Regions from separate parts of the Frondihabitans sp. PAMC 28766 genome, predicted to be linked through region 2. Evidence: predicted binding sites of a transcription regulator. Region 2 holds the regulator's gene; each other region holds the start of a gene.
The links. Region 2 encodes LexA, which represses DNA repair genes until DNA is damaged. Its sites were predicted from a motif close to TCGAACANNTGTTCGA; they were not measured.

Region 1: the regulator LexA is predicted to act here: its motif matches at 1,226-1,241, upstream of AX769_RS14385 (DNA polymerase III subunit alpha).
Region 3: the regulator LexA is predicted to act here: its motif matches at 4,618-4,633, upstream of AX769_RS05215 (DUF6504 family protein).

Annotation. Positions count from the first base shown of each region.
Region 1 covers NZ_CP014513.1:3,004,339-3,011,504, reverse strand. Annotated here, with positions in the region: gene AX769_RS14385 (DNA polymerase III subunit alpha) at 1-1,209, opposite strand, end outside; gene AX769_RS14380 (glucose-6-phosphate dehydrogenase) at 1,428-2,804, shown strand; gene AX769_RS14375 (glycoside hydrolase family 15 protein) at 3,149-5,218, opposite strand; gene AX769_RS14370 (DUF6504 family protein) at 5,289-5,615, opposite strand; gene AX769_RS14365 (SDR family oxidoreductase) at 5,776-6,549, shown strand; gene AX769_RS14360 (hypothetical protein) at 6,642-7,166, shown strand, end outside.
Region 2 covers NZ_CP014513.1:2,254,405-2,261,570, forward strand. Annotated here, with positions in the region: gene dapF (diaminopimelate epimerase) at 1-649, shown strand, start outside; gene AX769_RS10895 (class I SAM-dependent methyltransferase) at 717-1,325, opposite strand; gene hflX (GTPase HflX) at 1,367-2,902, shown strand; gene AX769_RS10905 (TIGR03767 family metallophosphoesterase) at 2,877-4,580, shown strand; gene lexA (transcriptional repressor LexA) at 4,641-5,354, opposite strand; gene AX769_RS10915 (LysM peptidoglycan-binding domain-containing protein) at 5,607-6,053, shown strand; gene AX769_RS10920 (histidinol-phosphate transaminase) at 6,259-7,166, shown strand, end outside.
Region 3 covers NZ_CP014513.1:1,061,122-1,068,287, forward strand. Annotated here, with positions in the region: gene AX769_RS05180 (ABC transporter permease) at 1-743, shown strand, start outside; gene AX769_RS05185 (sensor histidine kinase) at 780-1,982, shown strand; gene AX769_RS05190 (response regulator transcription factor) at 1,979-2,623, shown strand; gene AX769_RS05195 (hypothetical protein) at 2,750-3,142, shown strand; gene AX769_RS05200 (hypothetical protein) at 3,123-3,374, shown strand; gene AX769_RS05205 (hypothetical protein) at 3,368-3,661, opposite strand; gene AX769_RS05210 (GNAT family N-acetyltransferase) at 3,664-4,284, opposite strand; gene AX769_RS05215 (DUF6504 family protein) at 4,304-4,594, opposite strand; gene AX769_RS05220 (glycosyl hydrolase family 18 protein) at 4,704-5,732, opposite strand; gene AX769_RS05225 (glycosyltransferase family 2 protein) at 6,580-7,166, shown strand, end outside.

The DNA.
Region 1 (7,166 bases), 750 kb from region 2:
GGTGACGAGGCTGCCGGCACCCGAGCCCCGGGCGGCGTTGCGGACCCTCATCTCGCGCATCATCTTCGACACGTCGGCCACGGTCAAGAAGTAGCCCGCGAAGCCGAAGCCCGTGATCGTCTGCAGCTCGTCTCGCATCCTGCGCTCGATCTGCTCGCGCTTCGACATCGACACGTCGCCGAAGCGCTCGGTGATGCCCGCCTCGGCGCGCCGCTGCAGCACCACGTTGGGGTCGCCCTCGACGCCGATCGCGCTGAGCTCGGGCACTTTCGCACGGCGCCAGCCGAGATCGCCGTCGGGGTCGAGGCGGCAGCGGTCGGCCAGCTCTTCGGTCGCGCGCAGCATCGCCTCGGCGGCACTGCGGTCGAGCGACGACGAGCCGGCGATCTGAAGGGCGAGCTCGCGCATCTCGCCCGGGCCCTTGAGCCAGGCCTGCGCATTGGGCTGGGGGAGGAACGTGCCGAGGGCCTGGAGGTGACCTGCCGCATCGAGCACGTCGGCAGTGACGGCGCCGTCGGGGTCTCGGTAACGCACGGCATTGGTCAGGATCGCGGGCACCCCGGTCTGGTCGGCCAGCTCGAGCATGCGGCTCGCATGGCGGAGGCTCCGGCTCTCGCCCGGCTCGGTGAAGTGGCAGACCACCTCGATGACGATGCCGCCCGGCACCATGGCGCACCAGTCGGCCAGCAGAGCCAGGGCGACGGAGTGCTCGCCCCGGGCCACCGCGCGGCCCACGTCGGAGTCCGGGCCGAGAAGGACGGTGCCGGTCGCCCCGTCTTCGCCGACGAGGAAGGCCCGGATGCGCGAGTGGGCGATCGTGGCGACACTGTTGGCACTGCCCGAGACCTTTCGGGTGGCCCGGCCGTGGGCAGCGCTGATGAGGCGGCACATCGACGCCCAGCCGGCCCCGTCGATGCGGCCGTGGGCGAGCACCACGACCCGATCGGTCTCGGCGGCGGTGCGCTGACGGGTGGTGCTCGACGACGCGGTCGCCTCGGGGGAGACCCCGAGCTCGACCCCGACGATCGGGTCGATGCCCGCCACCTTGCAGGCGTTGATGTGGCGGATCGCGCCGTACAGGCCGTCGCGGTCGGTGATCGCGGCTGCATCGGCCCCGTGGGACGCAACGTGGCCGGCCAGTTCGAGCGGCGACGCGGTGCCGAAGTGGGCACTGAACGAGGAGGCGACGTGCAAGTGGGTGAACGACACCGCGTCTCCGATCCGTTCGAACGTGTGTTCGAACAGTGTAGGTCACCACGCGGGAGTACGCTCGACGAGGCAACGTGGCCTTCTTCGCGCCCGTGCCTTCTGCGACACGCATTGTCGACATCCGGGGAATGCTTCCTGTGCCGGCGCGTTGACCCTCGTGGCCTCCACTCCTGAAAGGACCCCATGAACATCCGCACGCGTCTCGAGCTGTCCATCCGATGACCGAGACGAGCACACTCATCATCCTCGGCGCCTCCGGTGACCTCACCGAGCGCCTCCTCCTCCCCGGCCTCGCGAGCCTGCTGAAGAGCGACCGCGGCGTCGACGTCAAGCTGATCGGCACCGGCCGCAGCGCACGCAGCCCGAAAGAGTGGGACGACGTCGTCAAGACGGCGTTCAACGGCGACGCCGGCAGCGACCTCGCCAAGCGCACCCTCGCCTCCAGCGAGTACATCCAGGGCGACCCGACCGACTCCGCGCACCTCGAGAAGCTGTTCGAGGCCTCCGAGGGCGAGCCGGTCATGTACTTCGCCCTCCCGCCCGCGATCTCGGTGAAGGTCATCAAGGCCCTCGAGAAGATCACCGTGCCCGACGGCCTCCGCCTCGCGCTCGAGAAGCCCTTCGGCAACGACGAGGAGGGCGCGCGCGACCTCAACGCCGAGCTCCTCAAGGTCGTCCCCGAAGAGCGCATCCACCGCACCGACCACTTCCTCGGTCGCTCGACGGTGCTCGACATCATCGGCCTCCGCTTCGCCAACCGCCTCTTCGAGCCGGTCTGGAACAGCGACAACATCGAGAAGGTCGAGATCTTCTACGACGAGATCCTAGGGCTCGAGGGTCGCGCGCAGTACTACGACAAGGCCGGCGCCCTGATCGACATGATCCAGAGCCACCTCCTGCAGATCCTGGCGGTCATCGCGATGGACGCCCCGGCGTCGATCGACGCCGTCGAGCTCCGCAGCGAGATCGCCCGCGTCCTCCGCGCCACCTGGGTGAAGGACGGCGACCCCGTCACCTCCAGCCGCCGCGGCCAGTACACCGCCGGCACCATCGACGGCAAAGACGTGCCGTCGTACTCCGACGAGGACGGCGTCGACAACGCGCTGCAGACCGAGACGCTGGCCGAGGTCGAGTTCGAGATCAAGACGCGCCGCTGGGCCGGCGTCCCCTTCATCCTGCGCTCCGGCAAGGGCATGGAGAAGATCCGCAAGGAGGTGCTGATCACCTTCAAACCGGTGCCGGTGCTCCCCGCGGGTCTCAAGGGCGCGTCGACCCCCGACACCCTGCGCATCGAGATCAGCCCCGAGACCCTCGAGCTCGGCGTCACGACCAACGGCAAGGGCAATCCGTTCTCGCTCGAGAAGTCGATCCTCAAGACCGACCTCGGCAAGCCCGAGCTGACCCCCTACGGCGAAGTGCTCTCGGGCATCTTCCACGACGACCCCACGCTCTCGATTCGCGGCGACGTCGCGGAGCGCTGCTGGGCCATCGTGGCGCCGGTCATCACCGCATGGAAGTCCGACATGGTGCCGCTCGAGAAGTACGCCGCCGGCTCCTCGGGACCTGCCGAGTGGACCACCTCGAAAGAAGCGTAAGCCACTGGCTCCGGCCAGGCTCCGCTAGCCCGAACGCCCTCCACGCTGCTGCGCGGGGGGCGTTCTGCGTTGCGGGAGGGAATTGCGGCGTCAGAACCACGTGAGGGAGGAAGCCGTTCGGAAGGAGGGCACCGTTCGGGAGGGAATGCGCGATTCCGTTCCTCCTGAGCGGGTTGGATGCGAGTGTTTTCCTCCCTACGCGCGACGAAACCGGATCCATTCCTCCTCGCGCGTCAAGACTCCCTTCGGAAAATCACGATCCTCTCTGAACTGTGCGCGAGGATCCTCCCCAACGGCATCGACGACGCCCTGACAGGCGCGGCCTTCGCGACAGTGGGGCGAGGTCAGCTGCTCTTCGTGCGATCAGCCCCGAGGTCGTCACCGTACCGATCGGGCGGGCCGCCGGCGGCGGCGACGTCGGTCACGGTGCCGCCGCCGTCGGTCATGTTCGAGCGCGACCCCGTCGCAGGATCATCGCTGCGCGGGTCGTGCTGGCTGGCGGGCTTCGAGTCGTCGTGCGGGTGCGTCTGGCTGGCGAGGCGTCGCCCGCGGTTGCCGCGCGAATGGTCGAGGGCTGCCTCGATGGCATCCGCCGCGCGCACGAGCGCGAGGTGCGACAGAGCCTGGGGCGTGTTGCCCGCGTGATGGCCGGTCGCGACCTCGATCTCTTCGGAGAGCATGCCGACGTCGTTGCGGTAGCCGACCAGGCGGTCCATGAGCTCGGTCGCGTCGTCGATCCTGCCCGAGCGCGCGTACTGCTCGGCCAGCCAGAACGAGCAGGTGAGGAAGGGGTTCTCGGTGCCGGTGAGGCCGTCGACTCCCGACTCGGTGCGGTAGCGCACGAGCAGGCCGTCTTTCAGCAGGCCGCCTTGGGAGACATCAGCCTCGATGGCCGCCACTGTGCCGAGCATGCGCGGATCGTGCGCGTCGACGTAGCCGACCTGCGAGAGCTGCAGCAGCGAGGCGTCGACCTCGTGCGACCCGTACGCCTGCGTGTAGGTGTTGCGCTCTTTGTCGAAGCCGTTGGTCTCGATCTCGTCGCGGACCTTCTCGCGCAGCGCCATCCAGCGGTCGACGGGGCCCTCGAGGTGGAACTGCTGCACGCCACGCACCGCCCGGTCGAGGGCGGCCCAGATCATGACGCGCGAGTGCGTGAAGTGCTGGGCCGGCCCGCGGATCTCCCAGATGCCGTTGTCGGGGCGGTCCCAGTTGTCTTCGACGTACTGCATGAGAGCGCGCTGCAGCGCCCACGAGTCGGCGCCCTCTTCGACACCGAGCTCGCGCGCGTCGTGGAGGGCGACCATCACCTCGCCGAAGACGTCGCCCTGGTATTGCGTGTAGGCGCCGTTGCCGGTGCGCACCGGCTTCGAGTCGCGGTAGCCGGGCAACTCGTCGATGGTGTTCTCGAGCAGATAGCGTTCGCCACTCAGGCCGTACATGATCTGCACGTCGGCCGGGTCGCCGGCGATCGCCCGCAGCAGCCAGCCGCGCCAGCCGGCGGCCTCGTCGGCGAAGCCGTGCAGGATCAGCGCCTGGAGGGTCATCGAGGCGTCGCGCAGCCAGACGTAGCGGTAGTCCCAGTTGCGGCTGCCGCCGAACTGCTCGGGGAGGCTCGTCGTGGCCGCGGCGACGATGCCGCTGGTGTCTTCGTGGGTGAGTGCGCGAAGCAGCAGCAGAGACCGGTGCACCTCTTCGTCGTAGGTGGCGGGCGCGTCCGAGTGGGAGGCCCACTCCTGCCACCACGCCACCGTCTCGTCGATGCGCTTGCCCGCGTCGATCGGGGCCGGCGGCTCGCGATGCGAGGGGTACCAGGTGAGGGAGAGGTCGACCGTCTCCCCCTCCTGCACCTCGAACGTCGCCTGGTGCGTGTGGTCGGAGGCGGTGAGCCGCGGCCCGCGCACGATCACGGCGTCGGGGCCGGCGATGGCGATGAGCGAGCCGTAGCGGTGCGCGTTGGCGGGGTCTTCAGTCGAGACGGAGGCGTTCGCGCTCCAGTCGTCGAGGGCGTCCTCGTCGGTCTGACGGATCCAGGGGATCGCCGTCGTGTACGCGAAGCGGATGCGCAGGTCTTCGACCATCGTGACGGTGCCCGAGATGCCCTTGACGCGCCGCACCACGTCCGCCCGGCGGTCGCCGTAGGGCATCGTGTCGATCACCTCGACCTCGCCGGTGGGCGTCGTCCACGTCGTGACCAGCACGAAGGTGTCGTCGATGTAGTGGCGGGTGGAGGTGGCGTTCGCGTCTTTGGGCGCCACGAGCCACCGCCCGGAGTCGTCGGTGCCGAGAAGCTTCGCGAACATCGACGCGGAGTCGAACCGGGGCAGGCAGAGCCAGTCGATGCTGCCGTCTTTTCCGACGAGAGCGGCCGTGTGGCAGTCGCCGATCAGTGCATAGTCTTCGATCGCGAGGGGCATGGCGCTCATCCAACCAGGCGAGTCGGTGGAACGGATGAAGGCGCGGCCAGGAACACCGGGCACCGCGACGTCACGCGAACAACTGCTGGTCGACCTGGTCGTCGAACACCCCGAGCAGCAGCCACTCGCCGGAGGCAGGATCGCGCGCGAGGTCGAACGTGCCGTCGACCCGGTGCGCGCCGTCGGTCAGCGGCAGCGCGTCGACCCGCCACACCGGCATCTCGACCAGATACCGCCCCTCGCCGCGGGGCGCCCTCGTGGCCGACCGCCACCAGTCGCGCCGGGTGACCCACACCTCGGGTGACGACACCACGCCGTAGACCACCCGCCGCCAGGTGAACCGCAGGGGAGCCCCGCCCTCGGTCGTCTCGACCGGAACCCGCTCGTCGATCTTCATGCTGACTCCGCCTTCATGTGCTCTGCCTCCAGGGTATTCGAAAGTATGTTCGAACACTATGGGCGGCCGCCGACATTCGGCGCGGCCTCAGCCACGGACTCCCGGTCCCGGTCTGAGCGCTCCCTTCTGGCCCCGTTCCGAACGGCGCAGGATCGAAGACATGAAGACGACAGCGCACACCATTCTCATCACCGGCGGCACCTCGGGCCTGGGCCTCGGCCTCGCCCAGCGCTTCCAGAAAGCGGGCAACAAGGTCATCGTCGCGGGGCGGCGCAGCGAGCTGCTCGACGAGATCGAGCGCGACAACGCAGGCACCGAGGCCTACCCGGCCATCGAAGGGCTTCAGCTCGACGTCGCCGACCCCGCGTCGATCGTGGCGGCGTTCACGGCGGTCACCACGTCGCATCCTGAGCTCGACGTCGTCGTCACGATGGCCGGCATCATGGAGCCCGAAGACCTCCACACGGCCGACTTCCTGGCCACCTCCGAGCGCATCGTCGCCACCAACCTGCTCGGCACGCTCCGCACCGTGGCCGCGTTCACCGAGTTCTTACAGCAGAAGCCCGACGCCGCCATCATGACCGTCTCGTCGGGGCTCGCGTTCGTGCCGCTCGCCGTGACGCCCACGTACAACGCGACGAAGGCCGCCGTGCACTCGTTCACCGAGTCGCTGCGCCTGCAGCTCGACGGCACCTCGGTCGAGGTGCTCGAGCTGATCCCGCCGGCTGTCGCCACCTCGCTGATGGGCCAGGATCAGGACACCTCCGGCGGCCCGATGCCGGTCGACGAGTACCTCGACGAGGTCATGTCGATCCTCACCGACCGCCCCGACGAGAAGCACGTGATGGTCGAGCGCGTGAAGTTCCTCCGCAACGCCGAGGTCGAGGGCCGCTACGACGACGTGCTGCAGATGCTCGCCGGTCGAGGTCACTGACCTCTCCTCCCCAGGCGCCGGTCCCGGGGCGGTTCTCCACAGGAGGCCGCCCCGGGCCGGCGCTTCGTCGTGCCGTCGGGCATGGTCGCAGGATGCCACCCGGTCGCCTCGAACCCCACCCCGCCCTTCTCGTCACGCCGACGTTCGACGACACGGCCGTGCGCCGCGCTGCGGCCCGCGGCGAGCTCGTCCGTGTCGTCGCCGGCCGCTACGTGCGGCGCGAGCACTGGGGCGCCTTCGACGCGCGCGAGCGGCACGCGATGCTCTGCCTCGCCGCCATCTCGCGCCTCTCGGCCCCCGTCGTGCTCTCGCACGCCTCCGCGGCGGCGCTCTGGGGCCTGCCGCGACTCGGCCCCTGGCCCGCGCGGGCGCACGTCACCGACCCCGCCCTGTCTCACGCGACCACCACGCGGTACGCCTCGTGGCACGTGGGTGCGCTGCCGCCTGGCGACGTGACCACGTCTCACGGCGTTCGCGTGACGACTCCCGAGCGCACGGCCCTGGACCTCGCGTCGACGACGACCTTCCGCCAAGCTGTCGTCTCACTCGACCACTGCCTCAGGACATCACTGGTGACGAACGACGAACTGCTGCTGCGGCTTGCTTCGAAGGGCACG
Region 2 (7,166 bases):
TCACAACGCCGACGGCAGTGTGGCCGAGATGTGCGGTAACGGCATCCGCGTCTTCACGAAGTACCTGATCGAGCAGGGGCTGACCACGCTCGAGCCCGGCGAGACCCTCGCCATCGGCACTCGGGCCGGCGTGCGAGACGTGCAGCTCAGTCGCGGCGGTTACCTCGTCGACCTGGGCCGGTGGTCGCTGACCGGGGGCGAACCCGAGGTGACGGCGCGGAGTCTGCCGGTCGCCCGACCGGGTCTCGCGCTCAGCATCGGCAACCCGCACGTCGTCGTGGCCCTGGCCGGTGCCGACGAGCTCGACGGCATCGACCTCGGCGTCGCGCCGGTCGTCGAGCCCGTGCCGGTCGACGGGGCCAACGTCGAGTTCGTCGTGCCCGAAGAGCCCCTCGTGGCCGATGGCGTAGGTCGGATCCGCATGCGCGTGCACGAGCGAGGCAGCGGCGAGACCCTGTCGTGCGGCACCGGCGCGGCGGCGGCGGCCCTGGCGACGCGATACTGGGCCGGCCAGGGTGCGCCCGATCAGTGGCGCGTCGACGTGCCCGGCGGCACTGTGCACGTGCGGATGTTCGCGACCCAAGACGGCGAGCACGTGTCGCTCAGCGGCCCGGCCGAGCTCGTCTTCACCGGCGACCTGGTGATCTGAGGCGGGGTCTGGCGGTCGCGCCGTCGCGCGGCTAAACTGGCAGCACTATGAAGATCTGAGACCCCACCTACAGTCGAGCCGCCCTGAGCACTCGATAGCCCTTCGAAGTCGTCGTTCGCTCGACTTCGATCACGCCGGTCAGTGCTTCGTTTAGCCACTTCTGCAGCGAGTCGGCACCCAGGTTCTTCGCGACCACGAGGTACGCCTCCATGTCGATGCCGAGCCGGGGCAGCCACTGTTGCAGGATCTCGTGGAGCACCGTCTTGCCGACCCTGATGGGCGGGTTCGACCAGATTCCGTCGAACACCACATCGTCAGGAACACCGTCGGGTGTCACGGCATTGATGTTGGTGATGCCGGCCCGCGCAGCGTTCTCGCGAAGCAGGTCGAGCACTCGCTCGTTGACGTCGACGGCCCACACGGTGGCGTCAGGCGATCGGAGAGCCAGGGTCAGGGCGATCGGCCCCCATCCACAACCCACATCCAAGAAGATGCCGTCGCGCGGTGGTTGCGGCATCTCGGCCAGGAGCACGTGCGTGCCCGGGTCGATCCGCCCGGGCGAGAAGACGCCCGCGGCGGTCGCCAGAGAGAGTGTCCGCCCCGCGAGCTCGACCGTGATCTCACGCGGTTTCAGCTCGCTGGAGGGCTTCGACGAGAAGTAGTGCTCGCTGGCCATCCCCACAGATTATCGAACCTGAAAGGTCTAATGTGACTGCAATGACAGAGGACGGCACCACGAGCACGGAGCGCGAGCAGCAGGACGACGTCGTCGACCGCATCCTGCGCGGATCCGAGGCCCGTGCCGGGCTGTCCGTCTTCTCGCCCGCCCAGGCGATCCAGACCCAGGGGCTGACACGCCCCGTCGACTACCAGGGCACCCCCGGCGACGACGGCGACCAGTTCGACCGCGAAGACCGCCAGGCGCTGCGACGCGTCGCCGGTCTCTCGACCGAGCTCGAAGACGTCACGGAGGTCGAATACCGGCAGCTTCGACTCGAGAACGTCGTGCTCATCGGCGTCTACTCGCAAGGCACGCTGCAGGATGCCGAGAACTCTCTTCGAGAGCTCGCCGCGCTTGCCGAGACGGCCGGCGCCGTGGTGCTCGACGGGCTCCTCCAGCGTCGTCCGCACCCCGACCCGAGCACCTATCTCGGCTCGGGCAAGGCGCTCGAGCTCAAGCAGACAGTGATGGCGCTCGGCGCCGACACGGTGATCGCCGACACCGAGCTGGCCCCGAGCCAGCGACGCGCGCTCGAAGACGTGGTGAAGGTCAAGGTGATCGACCGCACGGCCGTGATCCTCGACATCTTCAGCCAGCACGCCAAGAGCCGGGAGGGCAAAGCTCAGGTCGAACTCGCGCAGCTCGAATACCTTCTTCCTCGCCTTCGCGGCTGGGGTGAGTCGATGTCCCGCCAGGCCGGTGGCCAGGTCGGTGGTGCGGGCGCCGGCATGGGCTCGCGCGGCCCCGGTGAGACGAAGATCGAACTCGACCGTCGCCGCATCCACACCCGCATGGCGATCCTGCGCAAGAAGATCAAAGAGATGAAGCCGGCTCGTGTCGCGAAGCGCGCCAATCGCGTGCGCAACACGGTTCCGAGCGTTGCGATCGCCGGCTACACCAACGCGGGCAAGTCGAGCCTGCTCAACCGGCTCACCCGGGCCGGCGTGCTGGTCGAGAACGCCCTGTTCGCGACTCTCGACGCAACCGTGCGCAAGAGCATGACCGACGACGGCCGGCCGTTCACCTATTCCGACACCGTCGGATTCGTGCGCAACCTGCCGCACCAGCTGGTCGAGGCGTTCCGCTCGACGCTGGAGGAGGTCGAAGACTCCGACATCATCGTGCACGTGGTCGACGGCTCGCACCCCGACCCGGCTGCTCAGCTCGCGACGGTGCGCGACGTGATCACCGAGGTCGACGGGCGAGACATCCCCGAGGTCGTCGTGTTCAACAAGAGCGACCTCGTCGACGACAGCCAGCGTCTCGTGCTGCAGGGCATGGTGCCGGATGCGATCTTCGTGTCGGCTCGCACCGGCGAAGGAATCGACGAGCTGCGGGCCCGCATCGCCGAGCTGCTGCCGCGGCCCGAGGTCGAGCTCGACCTGCTCGTGCCCTACGACCGAGGCGAGGTGATCGCCCGGATCCACGAGATCGGTCGCGTCGTCGACGTCGAGTACCTGCCCGAGGGAACGCGCGTCACCGCGCGGGTCTACCCGCAGGACGCCAGTGGTCTCCAGCAGTTCGTCAGCTGATTCCGGCGAGGGTGAGCCGGCTGCGAGGCCCGTTCACCCCGCCGGAACCACCCTCACCGCGACCTTCCTCCGTGTCGGCACGGGATCGAAGGGCTTCCGGAAGCACGTTCGCGCGGACGGAGAGCCCTTCATCCTGCGCTCCGATCTGGGCGGCTCACCGAGCGCCGATCGCGAGTCGACACGGCGGCCGATCGCTTCGTTCGCGCATTTCACCGACATCCACATCCAGGACAGCCAGTCACCCGAGAGGGTCGAGTACCTCGACCGGTTCCTCGACGTGCTGCCGTCGACGCCCTTCCGGGCGGCGTATCGACCGCACGAGATCCTGTCCGTGCAGGTCGCCGAGGCCACGGTCCGCGCGATCAACGCGCTGGCCGTCGGGCCCGCCACGGGCGAGCCTCTGGCCTTCGCGGTGTCAACCGGCGACGCGACCGACAACTCGCAGCTCAACGAGCTGCGCTGGGCGATCGACCTGCTCGACGGGGGCGAGGTTCGGCCGGACAGCGGGCGCATCGGCGTGTACGAGGGGGTCTCCGACCAGGATCCGGCGCGATACGACCCGAACTACTGGCATCCTGACGGCACCCCGAAGGGCGCAGTGGGCGGTGACGACGTCTACCGGCGTGCCCAGGGCTTTCCCGTCGTGCCCGGGCTGCTCGAGGCCGCCATCGCGCCCTTCGTCGCCGTCGGGCTGAAACTGCCCTGGTACACCGCTCACGGCAACCACGATCTGCTCTCTGCGGGCAACTTTCCTCGGTGGCGGTTCCTCCGTCGAGCGGCGGTCGGTGGGCGTAAGCGCGTGGCGCTGCCCGGCTTCCGGCAGCTGATCTATCGCGGGCTGCGAATCGCCCTGCGACGACCCGTCGAACACCCGCTGCTCGCCCGCACGGTGACTTCCGACCCGGGCCGGAGGCTCGTGAATCGTGAAGAGATCGTGCAAGAGCATTTCGCGAGCCACGGCCTGCCCATCGGCCACGGCTACACCGACGACAACCGGCGACGGAAGACCGCCTACTACGTCGCCGACGTCCCCTCCGCCGAGGGGGTGGCGCCGCTTCGCATGATCGTGCTCGACACCGTCAACGAGAACGGCGAGGCCAACGGCTCCCTCGACGCGGCCCAGTTCGCGTGGCTGCTGACGACTCTCGACGCAGAGCCGACGCGTCTCACGATGGTGGTGAGCCATCACACCGCGACGACGATGAAGAACAGGATCCAGACGCCGGCCCAGTTCGTGCGTCACGGGTTCCGTGGGCGAGTGACAGGTGACCGCCTGGTGGCCGCGCTCCACAGGCGCCCGCAGGTAGTGCTGTGGCTGAACGGCCACACGCACGAGAACATCATCCGGCCGCTCGAGGGCCCTCGCGGCGGCGGGTTCTGGGAGGTCACCACGGCTTCGCACATCGACTGGCCGCAGCAGGTGCGCACCGTCGAGCTCGCCGACAACGGCGACGGCACCCTCTCGATCTTCGCGACCGTAGTCGACAGCCTGGCGCCGATGAAGTGGAACGGCCGCATCGGCGATCCGCTCGACCTCGCCTCGCTGTCGCGCGAGCTGGCTGCCAACGATCCGCAGGAGTCGATGCGCGACGCCCGCCTCGTCGACGGCCTCCGGGGCGGCCCTCTCGATCGCAACGTCGAGTTGCTCCTGTCGATGCCACCCGGAATCGTTCTCTGATCGAAGGGGCGGATGTCGACCGACGTCCGCCCCTTGTGGGCTTCGCCTTTCGCGAGCTTGCTAGATGGAGCGCAGTACCGCGACGACCTTGCCGAGGATCTGCGCGTGGTCGCCCACGATCGGCTCGAAGTTCGAGTTGCGGGGTAGCAGCCAGGTGTGGCCGTCGCGCTGACGGAACACCTTGACCGTCGCCTCGTCGTCGAGCATCGCCGCGACGATCTCGCCGTTCTCGGCGTCGCCCTGCTGGCGCACGACCACCCAGTCGCCGTCGCAGATCGCGGCGTCGATCATCGACTCGCCGACGACCTTCAGCATGAACAGCTCGCCCTTGCCGACCAGGGTGCGCGGCAGCGGCATGACGTCTTCGACCTGCTGCTCGGCTGTGATGGGGATGCCCGCTGCGATGCGGCCGACCAGCGGCACGTGGGCCGTGACGTTGTCGTCATCGTCGTCGTACCGCACGATGCGGGGCTCAGGATCGGGAGTGGCCGGGTCGGCGAGCAGCACCTCGAGGGCGCGGGGCCGGTTGGGGTCGCGGCGAATGGCGCCGGCCAGCTCGAGCTGGTTCAGCTGGTGCGTGACACTCGACAGCGAGGCGAGGCCGACGGCGTCGCCGATCTCACGCATGCTCGGCGGGTAGCCGCGGCTGGCGATGGAGTCGCGGATGGCCGCGAGGATGAGCGACTGCTTGGCCGTTAGCGGCTTTTTCTCTCGAAGGTTCTGCCGTGCTCGGACGTCGGCGGGCTCCGTCTGGGCCTTCGTGGCGTCGCTCATGCGTCTCCTTCTTCGAATGTCGGTGGCCCCTGGTGTACTGACGCCATCGATCGAAACTGTATCCGGTCGAATGTCGCAGAACAAACACATGTTCGAGTGTGTCGCGTGTTTTTCTGACGATTTTCGGCTAGGAGGGGTTGAAATCGTGTCTATTCGAAGATATGTTCGGAACAGGTCTTCGTGAGAGGCCCCTCCCGGCCGAGAGGCCTTCTCGCGAAGCCCGACCACTTCCCTTGTTGAAAGGATTCCCTCATGAGCGCAACGATCACCGCTTTCCCGTCCTTCGGTGCTTCCGGCACGTCGGACCGCGCCGGCTACCGCTCCGCTGAGATCGGCGCCGTCGTGCGCGAGACGCAGGCCCGCACCGGTGCCGGTACGCGACCGGCGCGCATGCGCCTCCACATCACGCGCCGCGGCCGCGCGGTGCTCGGCACCGTCGTCGCCGTGCCGCTCTTCGCGGTGCTCGCCGTGTTCATGCTCAGCGGCGGGGGTGCAGCGGCCTCCGGATCAGCCGGGCACATCCACTTCGAGCACGTGACGATCGCGTCGGGCGAGACGCTCTGGCAGGTCGCCGAGCAGGTCGCCCCGAAGTCCGACCCGCGCGACGTCATCGCCGACATCGTCCAGCTGAACGACCTGCCGAGCACCGAGGTCATGGCGGGCCAGAGCATCGCGATCCCCACGCAGTACGAGCACTGAGCCCGGCTCGGTCCTCCCGCGCGGCGGCCCGCACCACCCTCGGGGGTGGTGCGGGCCTTTTCGCGCCGGCTGCGCCTGCCCGTGTCGCCGCCGAAGGGCGGTGCGGTCCGGAAACGCGGCGTGCGGTGCGGACTGCGGGCGGCGGTGCACGCCGCGAGCGCGACCGGGGGAGTAACCCGCATCCTGCGCCCCATAAAATGTGAGCGTGGCTATCTCACTCGACGACCTGCCCATTCGCGACGACCTCCGTGGTCGGTCGCCCTACGGCGCACCGACCGACAAGGTGCCCGTCGCGCTGAACGTCAACGAGAACACGCATCCGATCCCGGAAGACGTCGCCCGCGACATTGTCGAATCGGTCGCCAAGGCCGTGCTCGAGGTCAACCGCTACCCCGACCGCGAGTTCACCGAGCTGCGCGAGTCACTGGCCCGCTACCTCGGCCACGGCATCGAGGCCGCCGGTGTCTGGGCGGCGAACGGGTCGAACGAGGTGATCCAGCAGATCCTGCAGGCCTTCGGCGGCCCCGGGCGCACGATCCTCGGTTTCCCTCCCACCTACTCGATGCACACGATCATCGCGAGCGGCACGGGCACCGAGTGGGTCTCGGGGCAGCGCGACGCGAACTTCGAGATCTCGCCCGCGACCGTGGTGCGAGAGATCGAGCGCGCCGACCCCGACATCGTGATCCTGTGCGGGCCCAACAATCCGACGGGCACGCCGCTCGAGCTGGCGACCATCGAGGCCGCCTACAACGCGGCCCGGGGCATCGTGCTCGTGGACGAGGCCTACGCCGAGTTCATGCCGGCCGACAAGCCGACCGCGCTCACGCTCCTCGAGGGGCGCCCGCGCCTGCTCGTCTCGCGCACGATGAGCAAGGCGTTCGCCTTCGCGGGGGCCCGGGTGGGCTACCTCGCCGCCGACCCGGCCGTCATCGACGCACTGCGCCTCGTCCGTCTGCCGTATCACCTGTCGTCGCTGACGCAGGCCGCCGCCGTGGCAGCCCTCCGTCACGCGCCGGAGATGCTGGCAATGGTCGACGACATCAAGGGCCAGCGCGATCGCATCGTGCACGTGCTGACTGAGCTCGGCTACGAGCCGTACGAGACGTGGTC
Region 3 (7,166 bases), 1.2 Mb from region 2:
CCATCCTCTTCACCTTCCTCTTCCCTCTCATCATGCTGACGATCTTCTCGGTCGCCTTCAGCTCGGCGGGCAACTTCGGCACGAATCGCGACGGTTCGGGTGGGATCAGCGCCGCCGCCTTCTACCTGCCCGGCATGATCTCGGCGGGCATCCTGCTCTCGGGCGTCCAGAACCTGGCCGTCGACATCGCCGTCGAGCGCGGCGACGGCACGCTGAAACGGCTCGCCGGCACGCCGCTGCCGGTGCTGTCGTACTTCATCGGCAAGCTCGGCCGCGTGCTCGTCACCAGCGTGCTGCAGATCGCCCTGCTCATCGTCATCGCGCACTTCGCTTTCGGGGTCGCGCTGCCGACGGCAGGATCCAAGTGGCTCACCCTGGTCTGGATCTACCTGCTCGGCATCGTCACCAGCGCCGTCCTCGGCATCGCGCTCTCGCGGCTGCCCCGCTCGGGCAAGAGCGCCACCGCTGTGATCGTGCCGATCGTGCTCGTGCTGCAGTTCATCTCGGGGGTCTACCTGCAGTTCTCGATGCTTCCCGTCTGGCTGCAGAACGTCGCCTCGATCTTCCCGCTCAAATGGATGGCGCAGGGCATGCGCTCGGTCTTCCTTCCCGACTCGCTCCAGACGCTCGAGCAGGGCCACGCCTGGAACCTCGGCGGGGTGGCCGTCGCCCTGGGCATCTGGTTCGTCGTCGGGCTGGTCGCTTCGATCGCGACCTTCCGCTGGATCCGCAAGGACACGTGACTCGTGGCGTGCGGCCGGAGCGACGATACTTCTGACATGCGCGGCAACGGGTGGTGGCATCTGCTGTTCGCGGCGACGATGGCCGTGCTGGCAGGCATCCTCACCGCGAACCTCGTCCAGGGCGCCCCCCGCGACGCTCTGTCGCTGGTGGCCGTCGGCATCCTGGTCGTCGCCTACGTCGTCGTCGGCCGACACGGCTTCACGTCGACGAGGGGTGCGGTGGTCTTCCTGCCCGTCATGGTGCTCTGCGCCGGTGTCGGCGCCGCGGGCGACCCGAACATGGCCTTCGTGCAGTGCATCGCGATGCCGCTGCTCTGGACTCAGATCCGCCGCACCCGCAACGCCGTCGTCGTCAACGTCGCCCTGGTCGCCGCGATCGCTGCGGGCATGCTGGTCTTCTTCGGCAGCGGCGCGCAGTCGATCGTCGAGGTCGCGCTGATCGAAGGGTGCAGCCTCGTCGGCAGCCTCTGCCTCGGCATCTGGATCTCGCGCATCTTCGAGCTCAGCATCGAGCGACAGCGACTGCTCGACGAGCTGCGCGCCGCCCAGCAGCAGGTGGCAGTGCTCGGGCGCGAAGCCGGCGCCGCCGCCGAACGCGAGCGTCTCGCGCGCGAACTGCACGACACGATCGCGCAGAGCATCACGGGCGTCGTCCTCCTCGCCCAGCGGGCCGGTCGCGAGCTCGCCGCAGACTCGCCCGAGGCCGCGGCCGAGACGCTCGTGCTCATCGAGGAGACCGCTCGCGAGACACTCGTTGAGACGCGTACGCTCGTCGCGGCGGGCGCCCCGGTCGACCTCGACGCCGGGCTCGACGCCGCGCTGCTGCGCCTCGGGCGGCGATTCGAACGCGAGACCGGGCTGCACGTCGAGGTCACGGTGCCGGGCGACGGGCCGACCGCGGCACTGCCCAAAGAGACCCAGGTCGTCGTGCTGCGTTGCGCCCAGGAGGCGCTCGCCAACGTGCGCAAGCACTCCGAGGCGTCGACGGTCGCCATCGCTCTCCGACGCTCAGGAGCCGACGTGGTGCTGGAGGTGCGCGACGACGGCCGCGGGTTCTCGCCGGATGCCCTCGAAGACGGCTTCGGAATCGCGGGCATGCGCTCGCGCGTCGCCGTCGTCGGCGGGCGGCTCGACGTCGAGACCGCGCCCGGGGCCGGGGTTCGGCTCACGGCCACGGTCGCAGCCACCCTCGCGTCCGTCGGCGCCGGGGCCTCGTCGGCCGAGGTGGTCCGGTCGTGATCCGGGTGCTCGTGGCCGACGATCACCCCATCGTGCGCAGCGGCATCGTGGCGCTGCTCGCGTCGGCCGACGACGTCGAGGTGATCGGCGAGGCCGTCGACGGGCGGGAGTGCGTTCGGCTCGCCCACGAGCTCCGGCCCGACGTGGTGCTCATGGACCTCCGCATGCCGCAGCTCGACGGCGACGAGGCGACCGCTCTCATCGTGCGTGCCGACCCGGGCGTGCGCGTGGTGCTGCTCACGACCTATGAGACCGACGACGCGATCCTGCGGGCCATCGAGGCCGGGGCATCGGGATACCTGCTGAAGGCCGCACCGGAGGCCGAGATCCTCGCCGGGGTGCGCTCGGTCGCGCGAGGCGAGGTTGCTCTCGCGCCGTCGATCGCCGCGACCCTGGTGCGCGCCGTCGCTGCGAGCCAGGCGCCCCCGACGCCCGCGGTGGCCTTGACGGAGCGTGAGACACAGGTGCTGCAACTCGTCGCTCGCGGCAACAGCAACCGTGAGGCGGCGGCCTCGCTCTTCGTCAGCGAGGCCACCGTCAAGACGCACCTGCTGCACGTCTTCGAGAAGCTCGGGGTCGGCGATCGGACGCGCGCCGTGACGCTCGCGATGGAGCTCGGCCTTCTGCCCGCGACGCCCTGATCGGGCGGGTCGACCCGTGGGCTTCCTGAGAGCGAAGCGCGAGCGGTGGCGTAACTTCCATCGTGGTCGCCGCGGCTCCGCCCGAATCGGAGTCGTTCTTCCAGAGGCCGGACGCCGACCCTAGCGGTGTTCCGTGCGGAGGCGACGGTGCGCCCCTCGATGTTTCCCTCCGGGGGGCGTGCCCCTCCGCTCGTCTTCTCGGCCCTCGCTGCCGTCATCGGGGCCGCCTCGCTGATCAGCGGCCTGCTCGAGGCGCGGGCCGCCCGCCGGCGCCTCGACGAGGTGACGCGGCGGGAGCAGTTGTGGGTGCGGTGGACGTGGGCGGCGGAGCGGCTCGTCGACTCCGATGGTCGGGTCAGCGAGTTGGGAGCGATCGTCATGGAAGCACTCAACGAGATGCCATGGGTGATGGATGACGATATGCGTATATCGGGTATCGTAGGCTTGTCACCGGTCTTTGATGGGCCAGATGTGCGGGGCGATGATGTGACGGAGGAACGTGATGGTCGACCTGTATGAGCGGGATCTCTCGTCGCTTCGCACGCGCCGAGAGCGGTCGATTCATCTCGTGGCGGTCGTGGTCAAGAACCTGGATCGAAGGGCCATGCGAGAGCGCAAGCCGCCGCCGAGCGACCCGCAGATGATGCGCTTCAGAAAAGCCGTCGCAGAGGTCGAGGAGGAGATCCGGCTGCGCGAGGAGGCGGAGGCCGCTGCAGCGGTTGACGCCGAAGCGCGGCACGCCGCTCAGTAGGGCAACCGCGACCAACGCGAGCCGTCGCGACGCGTGAGAGCGGCCGCGAGCACTTCGGCGACACGCGTCGTCTCGGCGGCCACTTCGTCGGTGACCAGCGAGGCGCTGCGGTCGTCGTCGGCACCGAAGCGGACGGTGAGGCGGGCCTGCCCGCGCACGACGGCGACATCCTGCGCCTCGACGACGGCTGTCCGGGAGGCCGCGCCGGCCGCCGTCGGAAGGACGGACTCGGGGTCGACGCCCGGCGCGAGGCGCCCGATCGTCAGGGTGACGCGATACGACGCCACGGTCAGCTGCGGTGGGCGGCGCGCTGCTCGAGCGAGCGCTTCACCGTCGGCCACTCGCCGTCGATGATCGAGAACACGACGGTGTCGCGGATGGTGCCTTCGGGCCACACCTTGTGGTTGCGCAGCACGCCGTCCTGTTTGGCGCCGAGGCGGGCGACCGCGGCGCGCGACTGCTGGTTGTGCCAGTGGGTGCGGAACTCGACGGCGATGCAGCCGAGGTCGTCGAAGGCGCGGCCGAGCAGCAGCAGCTTCGCCTCGGTGTTGATGCCGCTGCGCTGGTAGGACCGGCCGAGCCAGGTCGAGCCGATCTCGAGGCGGCGATTGGTCGGCTCGATGTTGAGGTAGGTCGTGATGCCGACGGCCTTCTGTGATTCGCGGTCGACGATCGCCCAGGGGGTGGACAGCCCCGCGGCGTGCTGCTCGAGACGGGACGCGATGTCGTCGGGCATCCGGTCGGGCGAGGCGATGTGCGTGGCGTACCAGGTCTGCCACAGGTCGCCGACCGCGACGGCCTCGGCGAGATCCGCAGCGTGGGTCGCAGCGAGCGGCTCGAGGGCGACGCGGTCGCCGACGAGCGTGGGGCGTTCGAAGAAGGCGGCGGGGGTGGCAGGCGCGGTGCTCATGTCATCGACAGTAGAGGGGTCAGGCGTAGGTGCGCAGCAGCCGCCACCGCGCGCTGTACGGGTCGAGCCCGACGTCGAACACGAACGTCTCGCCGCCGTCTCCCGTGGCCTGGAAGCGCCACGACTCGCGTGGCTCCGGCGGGTGCGTGATCGCCGGGTCGAACGCCGTCTCGGTCTGCCAGCCGGGGAAGGTCGGCTGAAGGCGCGTCGGCACGTCGCTGACGCGGTAGCGTCGCGCACGCCACACGATCCGCTGAGGCACGCCGTCGTCCGACACCCACACGGTCACGGATTCGTCGACCCGGGTCATGGTCTCCACCTCGCTCCTCTCGTTCGAACGTATGTTCGATAGATCGAGACTCTACGACGTGAGGGTGCGACGCGCCAAGAGCAGAGAGGAGAAGGGGAGAGACGGGTCGTCAGCCGCGGGTGATCTTGTCGCCCGATGACATCTGCCAGAGGGCGACACCATGCAGCCCGGACGACTTCGCCAGATTCGAACGCACCGTCAACGATTCGCCGTCCGACCACCAGATCACCGTGCCGTTCGACAACGTCGCGGTCCACTCGCCCTGGGCGGCGACCCAGCGGGCCTTGCTGCCCGCCTGCTTCCGAGCAGCAGCCGCCGTGACGACCCCGCCACGGCCGTCGCTCGTCCAGGTGTAGCCGTAGCCGGCGACCCCGAGGTCGACCTTGTTCGCGCTGACCTGCGAGGTGAGAGCGCTGACCGCCTGCCGCGTCCAGGGCAGGCCGCCGACCGGGCCGGCGGCGGTGAAGCCGGTGCCGTGTTCGTCATACGCCATCAGGACGTACCGCCCGACGAGCGGGTTCAGCCTCTTCAGGTCGAAACCCGCGCCCGCGTAGTCGCTCGCCGCGGCGACCGCCGGCAGGGTCATCGAGATCGTTGCCGACTTCGGCAGTGTCGACCGCAGCTCGGAGACGAACGTGACGAGGTCGTCGCTGTCCGCCTTCGAGAGCGACTCGAAGTCGATCTGCACCCCGTCGTAGCCGCCGTGCTCGATCTCGCCGGCGAGCCCGGCGATGACGAACGAGCGGTTCTCGGCGCTCGAGAGCATCGCGCTCGCCAGCGAATCGCTGAACGCGCCCTGCGACGGGTCGATGTTGGTGACCAGCAGCTCCGACTTCAGGTGATCGGCCTTGGCGGACGCTGCCGTCTTCAGGGCCTCCTGCGACGAGGCGGCGACACCGGCTCCGTCGGTGGTGAGGTTGACGCTCGAGATGCCGACGATGTCGAGGGCCTTCCGGTCGCGCGACATGGCCTTCAGGGTGGCGGCGCCGGGCACGCCGTAGCCCTCGACCGAGAGCGAGGCCGGGACGACGGCGTCGTGACCGGTCGTCGAAGCGGCCCCGCTGCATCCTGCCACCGAGAGAACGGTGGCGAGCGCGAGGCCCGTGGCGAGGGGCCGCAGCACCCGGTGACGACTCATGCGACGAGGGTATCGGGACAGGTCCTCGCCTCGCTGGACGTGCGAGACACCCCCACTTCGGGTGGGGCCGGCTGACGAACCGGTGAATTCTTCGGTGTGCCCGAGGTGATTTCGGGGGGCACGATCGGCGACGAGAAAGTGTCTCGCCGGTGGCCCCCGAGAGACATCAGGATCCGGCGCCTGTCGACGCGTCCATAACTTGCGGGGTACAAACGCGAACCGTGTCGGCACTTTGGAGGACACCCGGCGGGCTCGTGTCCGCACAAATGCGGACACGGTCGTCAGTCGTTTCGTGCCGGCTGCGAGAACCGGTCAGCGCGCGGGCCGGAAGCGCCGGCAGTCGCAGAGGCTGCAGTCGGACCCCCGCCGATAGTGCTCGTGCGCTTCCTTCACGTGCCCGCAGAGACAGACGGGCTCGGCGGGAGCGGTCTTGGGCGACATGGGAACCCGTTCGAGGACTCGTGGCCCGGAGGCCGACGTGCGCGACAGTGAGCGTCGTCGCGTGTTCACGATAGCCCGGAGGCGGCCTCAGGTGGTGACCAGCCGAATCGGGGTACGGGCCTGTGGAGAACCCCGCTTGTCCGCATCATGGGGGACAGGGGTTCGAACCCCTGTCGGCGTCGGCGTAACGGGGGACTTAACGCTCGGAGCGCCTCCGGCGTGACCCTCGTATGCGGGGGTATTGCCCGTTCTCGCCACGCGATTAGGTTGGCCACACCCGAAGCGAAACGAACACGGTCTCAGGCCGAAGTCGTAACGTAGACCGGGTCGGCCCCTCCCCAAGGCCGGCTCTGCTCCGGTCGAGCACCACCCGAACGCTCGACAACGGGCACCCGCAACACCCGAGTTGCCATCCCGCCCCGAACAACCCGCCTACCCGAATTGGCTTACCCCTCATGACTCTTCGCCCTGCCTGCGCTCGTCCAACCCCACCATCTCGATCATCGTTCCGGCCCGCAACGAGGCCAAGAACCTCGAGGTGATCCTGCCCCAGCTGCCCCAGGTCCACGAGGTCATCCTCGTCGACGGCAACTCGGTCGACGGCACCGTCGAGACCGCTCAGCGCGTCCTGCCCGGCATCAAGGTCATCAATCAGACCCGCAAGGGCAAGGGCAACGCCCTGGCCTGCGGCTTCGAGGCAGCGACCGGCGACATCATCGTCATGTTCGACGCCGACGGCTCGGCCGACCCGGCCGAGATCCCCGCCTTCATCGAGACCCTCGTCACGGGCGCCGACGTCGCCAAGGGCTCGCGTTTCCGCAAGGGCGGTGGCTCGGAAGACCTCACCCTGTTCCGCTCCGGCGGCAACCTCGGCCTCAACCTGATCTGCAACATCATCCTCGGCACGAAGTACTCCGACCTCTGCTACGGCTACAACGCGTTCTGGCGCGACGTGCTGCCCGCCATCGAGCTGCTCGACTCGAGCCTGCCGAT